Regions from separate parts of the Streptomyces sp. NPDC019890 genome, predicted to be linked through region 1. Evidence: riboswitches for the same ligand, from Rfam matches in the RefSeq annotation. Region 1 holds a riboswitch; the other holds the start of a gene.
The links. Region 1 has a riboswitch for cobalamin ahead of metE (5-methyltetrahydropteroyltriglutamate--homocysteine S-methyltransferase). Riboswitches for the same ligand answer to the same signal wherever they lie in the genome.

Region 1 (4,798 bases):
GCTGGGTGGCCAGATAGCCGGTGAGCTGCTCGGCGAAGTACTGGACCATGTCGTTGCGTTCGGGCTCGCCGTGCACCAGGACATCGATTCCGGCCTGCTCCTGGAAGGAGAGGACGTCGCGGATCTCGTCCTTGATCCGCTCCTCGTAGGCGGCGGTGTCGATCCGCCCCGCACGCAGATCGGCGCGGGCCAGGCGCAATTGGGCGGTCTGCGGGAAGGAGCCGATGGTGGTCGTCGGCAGCAGCGGCAGTCCGAGGTGGGTGCGCTGGGCCGCGGCCCGTTCGGGGTACGGCTGGGAGCGGCGGCCGTCGGCGTCGGTGACGGCGGCAGCCCTGGCGCGGACCGCAGGATCGTAGGTGATCGCCGAGCCGGCCCGGGATGCCAGATCGGCACGATTGGCCGCGAGTTCGGCCGTGACGGCGCCGGTGCCCTGGGTGAGACCCCGGGCCAGGGTGACGACCTCGGTGGTCTTCTGGCGGGCGAAGGCGAGCCAGCGGGTGATCTGCGGATCGATGTCCCGCTCGGCCGCAGTGTCCAGCGGGACGTGCAGCAGGGAGCAGGAGGCGGCGACGTCGACCCGGCCGGCGAGGCCGAGGAGGGTACCGAGGATCGCGAGGGACTTCTCGAAGTCGTTGATCCAGATGTTGCGGCCGTTGACGACGCCGGCGACCAGGCGCTTGCCGGGAAGTCCGCCGACAGCGGCGAGGTCGTCGAGGTTGGCGGCGGCGGATTCGGTGAAGTCGAGGGCGAGGCCGTCGATGGGGGCCTTGGCCAGGACGGGCAGTGCATCGCCGAGCCGGTCGAAGTAGGACGCGACCAGCAGTCGGGGCCGGTCGGTGAGGCCGCCGAGCTCGCGGTAGGCACGGGCCGCGGCGTTCAGCTCGGCCGGAGTGCGGTCCTGGACCAGAGCGGGCTCGTCCAGCTGCACCCACTCGGCGCCGGCCGCGCGGAGGTCGGTGAGTACCTCGGCGTACACGGGCAGCAGCCGGTCGAGCAGGGTGAGCGGGACGAAGTCCGCGGCGACGCCGGGGGCGGGCTTGGCCAGCAGGAGGTAGGTGATGGGGCCGACCAGGACCGGGCGTGCGGTGTGGCCCAGGGTGAGGGCTTCCTTCAGTTCGGCGACCTGTTTGGCCGAGTCGGCGGTGAAGACGGTGTCTGGGCCGAGTTCGGGGACAAGGTAGTGGTAGTTGGTGTCGAACCACTTGGTCATCTCCAGCGGCGCCACGTCCTGGGTGCCGCGAGCCATCGCGAAGTAGCCGTCGAGGGCACCCGCCGCCACGGCAGCGCGGTGCCGGGAGGGGATCGCACCGACCATGACGCTGGTGTCCAGGACGTGGTCGTAGTAGGAGAACTCTCCGGTCGGGACCTCGTGGATGCCGGCGTCGGCCAGCCGGCGCCAGTTGGCGGCGCGCAGTTGGGAGGCGGTCTGCTGGAGTTCGGCGGCGCTGACGCGGCCCTTCCAGTATCCCTCGATTGCCTTCTTCAGTTCCCGGCCCTGGCCCTGGCGGGGGTAGCCGTGCACGGTGGCCCGTGCGGCTGCGGCTGTGGACTTGCTGGTCACGAAACTCTCCTTCGCGAGCTCTTTGTCAAGCGGCCCGGGACGGGTCGAAGACGCGAAGGGGATGGCAGACCGGGCGAACCACGTGCTGTGTTGTCGCGCGTGACCGCCTGATATGTACGCCGACCCGCCCTCGAGGTCACCGGGACTCCGCGCACGAATGGTCGCGCGCGGGCAACGGGCAGGTCTTCGGACTCGCGGGCACATCTGCCAGGCAGACACCTACTGGCCGTTGCTTCCCAGACCCGGCCGGGTCCAGTGCGTATGACGGCGGTCGTTCCCGCTCACCGCTGCGGGGCAGTCCCGGATTTCCACCGGGTTCCCTCTTACGACGCTGCCCGCTAGAGCCCCATGCAGAAGGCAAGGGGAGGACGGGCAGCGAACCAGCTGCCCGGCCAGACTATGCGCTGCGCGGCGTCGCGGACACTTCCGTTCACAGTCCGGACGCTGAAATGAGCGGGCTCGACCTGGACAACGCCTCCGCGGCCACCCCGATCGGCATGGGCTGCCGCGTCTGCGAACGCCTCGACTGCCCGCAGCGCGCCGTGCCCCCGCTCGGGCGGTCGCTCGCCATCGACGAGAACAGCAGCACCTTCGTCCCTTATCCGGTGCGGGACGGCAAACCCCGCTGATCTCCGCCCGCCGCGCTCGTCGGACACATGCCGTTGAGACGGGAGTTGCGCCACCTACCCAGTGGTTTCCGTGTGCGTCCCGCCCGGGTCTCCGATGGCCGGATGTGAGACAAGCTCGTCATTGCGGACCACAGCAGCGAGGCGAAATCATCAGCACATGCCCGCACCGCACAGAGTCGTCATCGTCGCCTTCCCCGGCGTCGAGTTGCTGGACGTCACGGGGCCGGCCGAGGTGTTCTCGGTGGCCTCCCGCGTCGCCGGAGCGGGCCGTCCCGGCTACCAGGTGCAGATCGCGACGGCTGACGGAGGTGACGTACGCACCTCCAGCGGCGTTCGGCTGATGTCCGATCTGACTCTGGAGGAAGTGGACGGCCGGGTGGACACCCTGCTGGTCTCCGGTGCGATCACCGAGGTCGAAGGCAGCGTCGAAGCGGTGGTCGACATGAGGGTCACCGCTTGGCTGCGCGGGGCCGAGCCCCGGGCTCGCCGGATCGGGTCGATCTGTGCCGGGGCACATCTGATGGCCGCGGCAGGGCTTCTGGACGGCCTTCGGGCCACGACCCACTGGCTCACCGCCGAGCAACTGGCCGCCGAGCACCCGGAGATCAGCGTCGAGCCGGATCCGATCTTCATCCGGTCGGGGAGGGTGTGGACCTGCGCGGGTGTCACCTCGGGGATGGACATGGCCCTGGCCATGGTGGCCCAGGACCACGGCCAGCCCCTCGCGCTCGCCACCGCCCGCATGATGGTCATGTATGTCAAGCGCTCCGGCGGACAGAGCCAGTTCAGCGTGCCGCTTTCCGTCCAGGCTCCCGCAGGTGACCGGATTGAAGTGCTGTGCCGGTGGATCGGCGAACACCTCGATGAGGACCTCTCGGCCGAAGCCCTCGCCGCACGCATGCACCTGAGTCCGCGTCACTTCTCGCGCCTGTTCGGTCAGCGCACCGGCAGCACTCCAGCCGCCTATGTCGAGACCGCCCGGCTTGAGGCAGCCCGCCGACTGCTGGAAGAGACGGACCTGAGCCTGCCGGAGATCGCCGCCGCCAGCGGCCTCGGCTCCGTGAAAACCCTGCACCGATCCTTCCAGCGCCGGGTGCGGACCACTCCGGCCGAGTACCGCCGCCGCTTCCGTTAGGCCGGCCCGCACACCGACCCACCCAGATCGCAGTGCGGTGTCCGGCTGCCCCGGTCGAGTGTCATCTTCCCGACCCCGGCCCCGGCCGATCACAGCCGTACGCACGACCCATGGCTGGGAGCGTCCGCCGACTCGCGGCGAGTACCTCAACTGCCCGAAAGCACAACAGTAACTACCCGATGAAGGACACCATGCCGCACACAAAGGTCATTCCGATCCCGATCCTGGGCAAGCGAACCATCAACGCGTACCTGCTGCTGGGCCGACGTCCCGTCATCGTCGACGCCGGCATGCCCGGGAGCGCCCGCAGGATCTACGACCAGGTCGCCCGGCATGGAGTGGATCCCACGGACATCGCGCTGATCGTCATCACGCATGGCCACATCGACCACTTCGGCTCGGCAGCCAAGCTGCACCGGCTCACCGGCGCCCCTGTCGCCGGCCACGTCGCCGACCTTGAACCGTTCCGCACCGGCCGGGCCCGCGAACCGTACCTGCCGACCGGCCCGATGGGCCGCCTCCTGGACCGGAACAGGAATGTGCACGTCCAGACCGACCCCTTCGAACCGGACGTGCTGGTCCGCGGCGAGACGAACCTCGACGACTTCGGGATCGCGGCCCGCATCATGCCCACCCCCGGACACACCGCCGGCTCGGTCTCCGTCCTCACCGACACCGGTGACCTCGTCGCCGGCGACCTCATAGCCAACTCCTTCATGGGCCTCATCCCCGGAAGACCGGCCAACCCGCCCTTCCACGACGACCCCCTGCGCAACCTGGCCAGCCTGCGCGAGATGCTCGCCCTCAACCCCACCCGCCTCCACGTGGGCCACGGCACCGCGCTCGACCCCGACCGCGTACGACGCTGGGCAACCCGGGAACACCAGCACCTTTCCCGCCTGGCCACCCGCGGACGCCTCTCCACTCGCGCGGGAAACCCCGGGGGGCAGACCTGAGCCCGAAGAGTATGAGGGCGAGGCGTGGCGCGGAGGATGCGATCGCGGATGGCTCAGCGCAGTTCCTGGATGCGGATCAGGTTGCCCGCGGGATCGCGGAACGCGCAGTCGCGAACGCCGTACGGCTGCTCGGTCGGCTCCTGGACGACCTCCGCGTCGCCGGCCTGCAGCCGCTCGAAGGTGCCGTCGAGGTCCTTGGTGGCCAGCAGGATCCAGCCGTAGGTGCCCTTGGCCATCATCTCGACGATGGTGCGGCGCTCGTCGTCGGTGACCCCAGGGTCGGCGGCCGGCGGCGCCAGGAGGATGGACGTGCCGGGCTGGCCGGCGGGGCCGACCGTGATCCAGCGCATCTTGCCGTTTCCGACGTCGCTGCGGACCTCGAAGCCGAGGGTGTCGCGGTAGAAGGCCAGGGCGGCATCCGGGTCGTCGTGCGGGAGGAAGCTCGTGTGAATGGTGATGTCCATGGCACTCACGCTAGCTGCGACTCCGTGACACGCGCTTCTCGATTCCTGATCGG
Region 2 (4,798 bases), on a different contig from region 1:
TCGGCGAGCTCGCAGGACGACTCGTACGCCGCGAGCATGATCCGCTCGGCGATCTTCGTGGAGAGCGCCTTCGCCTCGGGTGAGTCGAAGGGGAGGCGGAGCTTGAAGAAGACGTCCTGGAGGCCCATCGCGCCCAGGCCCACCGGCCGCCACCTGGCGTTGGAGCGCCCGGCCTGCTCGGTCGGGTAGAAGTTGATGTCGACGACCCGGTCGAGGAAGGTCACGGCGGTACGGACCGTCTCGTCGAGGCGCTCCCAGTCGATGCCGTCGCCCGCGACGAACGAACCCAGGTTGACCGAGCCGAGGTTGCAGACGGCCGTCTCGCCGTCGTCGGTGACCTCAAGAATCTCGGTGCACAGGTTCGACGAGTGGACGACCCGGCCGGGCTCGGCGGTCTGGTTGGCCGTGCGGTTGGAGGCGTCCTTGAAGGTCATCCAGCCGTTGCCGGTCTGGGCGAGGGTGCGCATCATGCGGCCGTACAGCTCGCGCGCCGGGATGGCCTTGCGGGCCAGGCCGTCGGCCTCCGCCTTGCGGTACGCGGCGTCGAACTCGTCGCCCCACAGGTCGACAAGCTCCGGCACGTCGGCGGGCGAGAACAGCGACCAGTCGGCGTCGGCCTCGACGCGGCGCATGAACTCGTCGGGGATCCAGTGCGCGAGGTTGAGGTTGTGCGTACGCCGCGCGTCCTCACCGGTGTTGTCGCGGAGCTCCAGGAACTCCTCGATGTCCGCGTGCCAGGTCTCCAGGTAGATCGCGGCGGCGCCCTTGCGGCGGCCGCCCTGGTTCACGGCGGCGACCGAGGCGTCCAGCGTCTTCAGGAACGGCACGATGCCGTTGGAGTGGCCGTTGGTGCCGCGGATCAGAGAACCGCGGGCGCGGATACGGGAGTACGAGAGGCCGATGCCACCGGCGTGCTTGGACAGGCGTGCGACCTGGTGGTAGCGGTTGTAGATCGAGTCGAGCTCGTCCAGCGGCGAGTCCAGCAGATAGCAGGAGGACATCTGCGGGTGACGGGTGCCGGAGTTGAAGAGGGTGGGGGAGGAGGGCAGGTAGTCGAGCCGGCTCATCAGCCGGTACAGCGCGGCGACTTCGTCCAGGGCGCGGGTGGAGGTGTCCTCGGCGAGGCCGGCGGCGACGCGCAGCATGAAGTGCTGCGGGGTCTCGATCACCTGACGGGTGATCGGGTGCCGGAGCAGATAGCGGCTGTAGAGGGTGCGCAGTCCGAAGTAGCCGAAGCGGTCGTCGGCGTCCTGGTCGATCAGCGCGTCAAGACGAGCGGCGTGCAGCGTCACGAACTCGGCGGTGCGGTCGGCGATCAGGCCCTCGCGGTGGCCGACCGCGACGGATGCCGAGAAACAGACCGCGCCCTGTCCGGCGGCCTCGTCCGCGATGTGACGGGTCAGCAGGCGGGCGGCGAGGCGGGAGTAGGCCGGGTCCTCGGAGATCAGCCCCGCGGCGGCGTCGGTGGCGAGGCTCCGCAACTCGGCCGCGTCCGACCGGGCGTTGCGGCCGCGCAGCGCGGCGGCGGCGACGCGTCCCGGGTCGGTGTCCGGCAGATCCGCGGTGAGATCGGTCAGGGTCCGCAGAAGCGCGGTCCCGGGGCCGTCGGTCTCTTCGGCAGCCTGCTCTGCGATGCCTGAAGCCGGATCGGCTGGCGCGATGGTCACGTGGTGCTCTCCCTCGCTCGGCTCTGGGCCGACGGGGGAGGGGGCGGGCCGCGGAGGCGTACGTACCCGGAAACGGGCAGCACACCGCACGGCGTCCACCGACCCAACCGCGAGGCCCGGACGTCTCGGCACCCGGTTCGGTCGAGCCGGATGCACCGTCGGCAGGTCTTCGGACTGGTGGGGTGCGACAAAGCACACCACAGCACACCGTTGCGGGACAGTTCCGGATTCGCACCGGATTCCCCTGCGGCGACAGCGAGCATGAGCATACATGTGGGGGCGGGGAGTTGCCGCACCCACCACATGTTGTGTCGGGGCGGCTACAGCTCCAACGCGTACGTCAGTAGGGTGATCCCGGCAATGGGCCCCCAGTCCCGCTCGGGTGTTCGGACGAAGCCCATCCGCTCGTAGATCCGGTGGGCCGCGAGCATGCTGCGCTGCGTGGACAACACGAGCCGCCTGCACCCCTCGACACCGCGGGCGCGCTCGACGCACGCCCGTACAAGGGCCTCGCCGGCACCCCGTCCACGGGCATGCTCGGCGACGGCGAGCATCCGGAACTCGGCCTCGTCGTCCTGGGCGACATCGGCCCACGCCCCGCCGCCCGAGACAAAGGTCACGCCACCGAGCAGGCGGCCGCGACCGTCGACGGCGACAAGCACCTCGGCCTCGGCGGCCCGCCGCGCCACATCCCGCAGCACCTGCAGATACGAGTCGTCCTCGCCGAAGTCCAGCAGCCCGTCGCCCAGATAGGCCTGGGCGGTGATCTCGCCCAGTTCGGTGTACTCCTTCGGCCGCACTGCCCTGACGGTGATGTCCATGGGCGCAGTGTGGACCGGATCAGCCGCTCACGCCCACCTCATTGTTGGGGGCGCCGTCGCCGGCCGGGGGCAGGTCGCCGCGTTCGACGGGCGTCTGTCCGCCGATGTCCTCGGCCTGGGGCAGGACCTCGTCCAGCTCACGGTCGTCGGCGAGATGGGCCGCCTCGGCGGCCTTGCGCAGCACGTCGCGCCCCACCCGGCGGCCGGCGCTGATCTGGATCCGCAGACCGTTCTCCGTACGGACGTACTCATGGCCGCTGTCCGAAGTGCGGTACCAGCCCTTGCCGTCCTTCGCGCAGGCTGCGCCGGAGGGGCCGTCCGCGCCCGTGGCCGAACCCATGGGGATTGCGGCGCAGTTCGCGTCGTCCACCGTGCCCCGGTCGACGGCGAGGGTGATCCGGCCGCCGGTCTTGGAGACGTACGTGGCCGAGAAGCCGTCGCCGCCGATGACACCCACGGACTGCCGGGCCAGCTCGAAGCCGTCGGACCGGGTCACATACACATGCTCGGGCAGGGTCTGCAGCGCGCGGGCGCGCGCCTCGAGCGCGGAGTGCTCGGGCACGGGGCCGCTGGTGCTTCCCGTACCGTCGCCGCCCCGTGAGCCGCTGCCGCCCGCCACCTCCGAACCACAGCCGGCCAGGGCGAGGGGCAGCAGCAGAAGCAGCGACAAGCGCGAACCACGTCTCATACGCACATTCTTTCGCAGGTACGGCGAGGGCCGTCGCGCTTTCCCGTGGAAGCGCGACGGCCCTCGACCGGTGCGGCGGCCCGGTGGCCGACTTGGTGACGGCTCAGTGCGCCGCCGTGCCCGCCGTGGCCGGCGGCAGTTCCACCTGGACGCCCGGGTCACCCGCGTCCGCCGTGAAGTCCGACGGGGACGTCTCGTCCACACCCTCCGGCGCCTTCGCCGCCCGCAGCACGAACGTCAGGACCACCGTCACCGCCATGTTCAGCACGAACGCGGTGAGGCCGATGTAGCCGATCTCCCCGATGCCCGGGATCTCCGCCGAGGATCCGCCGAAGTGCTTCTGGGTCGGGCTTGCGACTCCGTACGCCGCCGCCGTGCCGTAGGTCATGCCGACCGCCCAGCCCGCCAGCAGCGCCCAGCGGTGGAACCAGCGGGTGAACAGGCCGCCCACCAGGGAGGGGAAGGTCTGCAGGATCCAGATCCCGCCCAGGAGCTGGAAGTTGATCGCCACGGTCTTGTCCATCGTCAGGACGAAGACCAGCGCGCCCACCTTCACCAGGAGCGACACCAGCTTGGAGACCTTGGTCTCCTGCGCCGGCGTGGCGTCGGGCTTGATGAAGTCCTTGTAGATGTTGCGCGTGAACAGATTCGCCGCCGCGATCGACATGATCGCCGCCGGAACCAGCGCGCCGATGCCGATTGCCGCGAAGGCGACACCCGCGAACCAGTCCGGGAACATGTTCTCGAACAGCTGCGGGATCGCCAGCTGGCCGTTCTGCACCTTCACACCCGCCGCGATCGCCATGAAGCCGAGCAGTGCCAGCAGCCCCAGCATCAGCGAGTACAGCGGCAGGATCGTCGTGTTGCGCCGGATGACCTCACGGCTGCGCGACGAGAGCGTCGCCGTGATCGAGTGCGGATACATGAAGAGCGCGAGCGCCGACCCGAGCGCGAGCGTTGCGTAACCCCACTGGCCCGCCTCGCCCGGCGCCAGAGCGCCACGTGGCTTCTCGGTCACCGGGTTGATCTGCGCGAACGCATCCCCCGCCTTGGTGAAGATGTCGTCGAAGCCGCCCAGCTTGATCGGGATGTAGATGATCGCCACCGCGATGACGATGTAGATCAGGGTGTCCTTGACGAACGCGATCAGCGCCGGTGCCCGCAGACCGGAGGAGTACGTGTACGCCGCCAGCACACCGAAGGCGATCAGCAACGGCAGGTCCTTCACGAACCAGTTCGTGGTCTCGCCGCCGCCGACGCCCATCACGTCGAGCACCGCCTGGATGCCGACCAGCTGGAGTGCGATGTACGGCATCGTCGCGAGGATTCCGGTGACCGCGACCGCCAGCGACAGGCCCTTCGAGCCCCACCGCCCGCGGACGAAGTCCGAGGTGGTGACGTAACCGTGCTTGTGCGACACCGACCACAGCCGCGGCAGGAAGGTGAAGATCAGCGGATAGACGAGAATGGTGTACGGCACGGCGAAGAAGCCCGCCGCGCCCGCCGTGTAGATCGCCGCAGGCACGGCCACGAAGGTGTACGCCGTGTACAGGTCGCCGCCGAGCAGGAACCACGTGACCCAGGTGCCGAACGACCGGCCGCCGAGGCCCCATTCGTCGAGG

Region 2: another riboswitch for cobalamin. It lies ahead of ACI2LP_RS10880 (ribonucleoside-diphosphate reductase subunit alpha); the one in region 1 lies ahead of metE (5-methyltetrahydropteroyltriglutamate--homocysteine S-methyltransferase).

What each region holds. Positions count from the first base shown of each region.
Region 1 is NZ_JBJDQK010000011.1:241,833-246,630, reverse strand. Features, by position in the region: gene metE (5-methyltetrahydropteroyltriglutamate--homocysteine S-methyltransferase) at 1-1,561, opposite strand, end outside; cobalamin riboswitch at 1,721-1,915, opposite strand; partial or broken gene ACI2LP_RS27630 (short-chain fatty acyl-CoA regulator family protein) at 2,017-2,190, shown strand; gene ACI2LP_RS27625 (GlxA family transcriptional regulator) at 2,348-3,325, shown strand; gene ACI2LP_RS27620 (MBL fold metallo-hydrolase) at 3,517-4,281, shown strand; gene ACI2LP_RS27615 (VOC family protein) at 4,335-4,745, opposite strand; gene ACI2LP_RS27610 (helix-turn-helix transcriptional regulator) at 4,751-4,798, opposite strand, start outside.
Region 2 is NZ_JBJDQK010000003.1:548,371-553,168, reverse strand. Features, by position in the region: gene ACI2LP_RS10880 (ribonucleoside-diphosphate reductase subunit alpha) at 1-1,667, opposite strand, end outside; cobalamin riboswitch at 1,810-1,977, opposite strand; gene ACI2LP_RS10875 (GNAT family N-acetyltransferase) at 1,988-2,488, opposite strand; gene ACI2LP_RS10870 (hypothetical protein) at 2,508-3,176, opposite strand; gene mctP (monocarboxylate uptake permease MctP) at 3,280-4,798, opposite strand, start outside.